Regions from separate parts of the Ferdinandcohnia sp. Marseille-Q9671 genome, predicted to be linked through region 1. Evidence: riboswitches for the same ligand, from Rfam matches in the RefSeq annotation. Region 1 holds a riboswitch; the other holds the start of a gene.
What was found. A riboswitch is a leader RNA that binds a small molecule or an ion and turns the genes downstream of it on or off. The one in region 1 is predicted to bind S-adenosylmethionine.
Positions count from the first base shown of each region.

Region 2: it holds a riboswitch for S-adenosylmethionine, as region 1 does, so the genes downstream of both, ACWNMY_RS10220 (sugar ABC transporter substrate-binding protein) here and mtnW (2,3-diketo-5-methylthiopentyl-1-phosphate enolase) in region 1, are expected to answer to the same signal.

Region 1 covers NZ_CDRJTA010000004.1:495,634-498,036, forward strand. Annotated here, with positions in the region: gene ACWNMY_RS17665 (aminotransferase class I/II-fold pyridoxal phosphate-dependent enzyme) at 1-1,119, shown strand, start outside; SAM riboswitch class I at 1,269-1,375, shown strand; gene mtnW (2,3-diketo-5-methylthiopentyl-1-phosphate enolase) at 1,444-2,403, shown strand, end outside.
Region 2 covers NZ_CDRJTA010000001.1:2,051,520-2,053,922, reverse strand. Annotated here, with positions in the region: gene ACWNMY_RS10225 (lipoate--protein ligase family protein) at 1-807, shown strand, start outside; SAM riboswitch class I at 1,233-1,388, shown strand; gene ACWNMY_RS10220 (sugar ABC transporter substrate-binding protein) at 1,549-2,403, shown strand, end outside.

The DNA of each region.
Region 1 (2,403 bases):
GGGAAGGTAAACAAGGTTGTGGAACAAGGACATGATGTCATAAATTTAGGACAGGGAAACCCTGACCAACCCACACCTTCTCATATCGTAGAGGCTTTGAAAAAGGCAGCAGATAATCCAAAATTTCATAAATATTCTCCATTTCGTGGCCATTCATTTTTGAAAGAAGCGGTCTCTCAATTTTATCTTCGTGAATATGGAGTTGAAATTGATCCAAATACAGAGGTAGCCATCCTTTTTGGTGGTAAGGCAGGCTTGGTGGAAATTCCGCAATGTCTTTTAAATCCTGGAGACGTTGCGCTTGTACCTGACCCAGGTTATCCAGATTACTGGTCAGGTGTTGAACTTGCAAAAGGGAAGATGGAGTATATGCCTTTAAAAGAGGAGAATGATTTTCTACCAGACTATACCCAATTAGACTCACAGCAACTAGAAAAAGCAAAGGTTATGTTTCTTAACTATCCGAATAACCCAACTGGGGCAACAGCAACAAAAGAGTTTTTTGAAGAAACAATCTCTTTTGCAAACACACATGATATTTGTGTGGTGCATGATTTTGCGTATGGTGCCATAGGTTTTGAAGGGAAACGGCCTACCAGTTTCTTAGAGATACAAGGTGCTAAAGAAATTGGAATTGAAATTTATACACTTTCAAAGACCTACAATATGGCTGGCTGGAGAGTAGGTTTTGCAGTAGGTAACCCTAGCGTAATTGAAGCACTTAATCTTATCCAGGATCATATGTATGTAAGTTTATTCAGTCCGGTCCAAGCAGCTGCTGCAGCAGCGCTACTAGAGTCACAGCAATGCGTTCAAGATTTGGTCGATAAGTATGAATCAAGACGCAATACATTTATAAATGCTTTGAAGGACATTGGGTGGGATGTAAAAGCACCTGCGGGGTCATTTTTTGCATGGCTGCCCGTACCAGAAGGCTATACGTCAGAAAGCTTTGCAGACCTTCTACTTGAAGAAGCTCATGTAGTCGTAGCACCAGGGATCGGATTTGGCGAGTATGGAGATCGTTATGTAAGAGTAGGGCTGTTAACTGATGAGGATCGCTTAGTTGAAGCAGCCAATCGTATAAGGAGATTAGAGCTGTTTTCCGTGTCTAAGTGAAATTGAGATAGTAGTAGTGTTTTCTGTAAATTAAAAAAGGTTTGACAAGAAAAATAAATCCTGTCATAATCCTAAGTGAATTCTGTTGAATAAAATTGAATCGTTGAGTTAATCTCGGTGAGAATCTCAACAATTAAATATAGTATATTTTCTTATTAAGAGCAGGTGGAGGGACTAGCCCAGTGAAGCCCGGCAACCGACTTACAATTTGTAAGCACGGTGCTAATTCTTGCAGCTTTATGCTGAGAGATAAGAAGATGTTAGTTTGCTAACCTCTTCTTATGAAGAGGTTTTTTACGTTTTTATTGAAATGAGGGTGAAAAAATGAGCGAAGTTATTGCGACATATTTAGTACATGATGCTGGTGCAAACTTAGAGAAAAAAGCAGAAGGAATTGCACTCGGTTTAACAGTTGGATCCTGGACTACTCTTCCAAAGCTAGAGCAGGATCAGTTGCTAAAGCATAAAGGGAAAGTTGTAAGTGTGGAACAGTTTGATGAGGATACACGTGCAAGTGGATATTTAGGAAAACAAGTAAAAAAGGGAATCATCAAAATTGCTTATCCAAGTGCCAACTTTAGCAATGATTTACCTGCTATTTTGACAACTGTATTTGGAAAACTTTCCTTAGATGGGGAGGTAAAGCTACTAGATTTAGAGTTTTCAACCGAACTAAAAGATACTTTTCCTGGTCCAAAGTTTGGTATCAATGGTATCAGAGAGAAACTAGGTGTGTTTGATAGACCGTTAGTTATGAGTATCTTTAAAGGGGTTATTGGTAGAGATATTACATACCTTAAGGAACAGTTGCGGGAACAAGCCCTGGGTGGAGTGGATATTATTAAAGATGACGAAATTCTGTTCGATAATCCATTAACACCTTTCGAGTTAAGAATTACCGAGGGTAAAAAGGTGTTAGAAGAAGTTCACCAGGAAACCGGACATAGAGCGCTATTTGCCGTTAATGTAACAGGGAGAACCTTTGAGTTACAGGAAAAAGCAAGAAGGGCTGTAAAACTTGGAGCTGATATTTTATTATTTAACGTCTTTGCATACGGACTCGATGTTCTTCAGGGCCTAGTGGAAGACCCCGAAATATCCATTCCAATCATGGCCCATCCTGCTGTAAGTGGAGCACTTACACCGTCAGAATTTTATGGATTCTCAAATAAACTGTTGTTAGGTAAACTACTTAGATATGCAGGAGCCGACCTTGTTTTATTCCCTTCACCGTACGGGAGTGTTGCACTAGAAAGAGAACAGACACTTTCTATTGCTTCTGAA
Region 2 (2,403 bases), on a different contig from region 1:
CAGCCAAGCTGGCGGATTATTGATCAATCCAGCCTTGGATATCAATTTGATGCGTTACAGTCATTTGCAATAGATGATACATTATGTGCGTTTGTGGGAAAAGGGGAATCCGCACCTACCGCACGGACTTGGGTCCATCATCAAACCATTGTTTTGGGAATTCAAGATACAAAACTGCCACACCTTCAGGATGGGATAAAACTCCTTGAATCAAAGGGGTATCGGGTGATAGTACGAAATTCAGGCGGACTAGCAGTGGTACTTGACGAAGGAGTCCTTAACATTTCACTTATTTTCCCTGAAACGGAAAAAAAGATTGATATCAATCGTGGCTATGATACGATGCTTGAACTGATTCGAAAAATGCTTCAAAGCCATAATGTCGATATTGTTGCCCGTGAAGTTGTGGGATCATATTGCCCAGGTAGCTATGATTTGAGTATAAACGGGAAAAAGTTTGCCGGGATTTCACAACGGAGACTTAGAAATGGCGTTGCTGTTCAAATCTATTTGGGAGTCACAGGTAGTGGTTCACATCGAGCCGATGTGATTCGTCAGTTTTATGAAGCTGGCTTGCAAGGTGAGGAGACAAAGTTTGTCTATCCATCAATCAAGCCAGAAACGATGGCATCCTTAGCGGAACTAGTGGATCCAACCATTACTGTCCAGGAGATTATGCTACGTCTACTGCAAACTTTACAAACTGAAAGTGAGCATATCTTTGCTTCACAGCTTACAGAGCAAGAAATGCAGTTATTTGAACAAAATTATGTACGAGTGCTAGATCGGAATGAAAAAGCACTTTGACCGGGGGTGGGGTTCCCGGTTTTTTTGCGTTAGGTACTACTTAATTTTGTGGGATTGCACCGTCGTTGGGCATAATTGGTCCTTCAAATTGAGAATTGCACCTACATAGGGGAAAATTGCACCCTCGTTTTGAGAATTGCGCCTTCCCGCACAATAATTGCATGTTAGCAAAATCTTTCGACAAAATCCCACTTTCCACTATTCAAATATTTTTTATAATAAAAATATTGAATTTCATTTTTGGGCGTGGTATTATTCTCGTCAAGAAGATTAATTACCTTTATTCAACTGGGATTAACCCCAGCTGAATAAAAGGTAAAGCCTCCGGCGGATGCCTCGATTTTTCAAAGGAAACTTTCGAGCAAGCTCGAAAATAATCGGGCGCTACTACGCAAAGGCATAATTGAATAGTATTGCTGTATTTTCTCTTATCAAGAGTAGGCGGAGGGATTTGGCCCGACGATGCCCAGCAACCGACCGTAATACCATTGTGAAATGGGGCGAAAGCTTTCGCCGGGTTACATACCCGTAAGGCACGGTGCTAATTCCAACAGAAGAATGTTTCTTCTGGTAGATAAGAGGTGAGAAGACTTTTGGATACTTCAAGCCTCTTTCTGACCTAAGAAAGGGGCTTTTTTATATCTTAAAAAGAAGGCCTCGAAAAACAGGAGAGTGATAGCTTCTAAACGCAGTAAATAGATATGAAAACAATGATTACATACAAAAAAAGGGGAGAACACAATGAAACTATCAAAATACGTATTTACCATTTTACTAATCCTAGCGGTATTGGTCGGCTGCCAACCAAAGGTAGCAGAAGAAACAACAAAAACAGATAGCACAGAAGTTAAGAATTCAGATCATCCGTTAGCGAATAAAAAAATAGCTTTGATCATGCAGCAGAACCTAGGTACATTTTCAGCTCAGTATATTGAAGGGGTAGAGGAGCAAGTGAAAAGCTTTGCTGGCGAGACTACTGTTTTCACATCTGATGGGGACTTAGCAAAAATGGCTTCAAATGTAGATGCAGCGATAAACCAAGGTTTTGATGCAATTTTAATTGACCACGGTACGAAGGAAGCTCTTCAAAGCAGTGTGCAAAAAGCAGTAGGCAAAGGAATTCCGGTTGTTGTGTTTGATGCAGAAGTAGAGGTAGAGGGTACTACTGTCCTTGAACAAGGTGACCAACAAATGGCGCAAATGACGCTGGAAAAATTAGCAGAAGACGCTGGTGGAAAAGCGAATATCGTAAAAATTTGGGTGGCAGGCTTTGCCCCAATGGAAAGACGTCAAGTTGCATATCAAGAGTTTTTGAATAACAATCCTGACATTAAAGAAGTTGCAACATTTGGTGCAGCAACAGCAAATACAGCACTTGATACACAGTCTCAAATGGAGGCAATCTTAAAGCAATATCCTGAAGAAGGTCAAATCACAGCTGTATGGGCAGCATGGGATGAGTTTGCAAAAGGAGCAGTTCGTGCTATTCAACAAGCAGGACGCACTGACATTAAAGTATACGGAATTGATATGAGTGATGAGGATTTACAAATGATCCAAGAAGAAAACAGCCCGTGGGTCGCGTCTGCAGCGGTT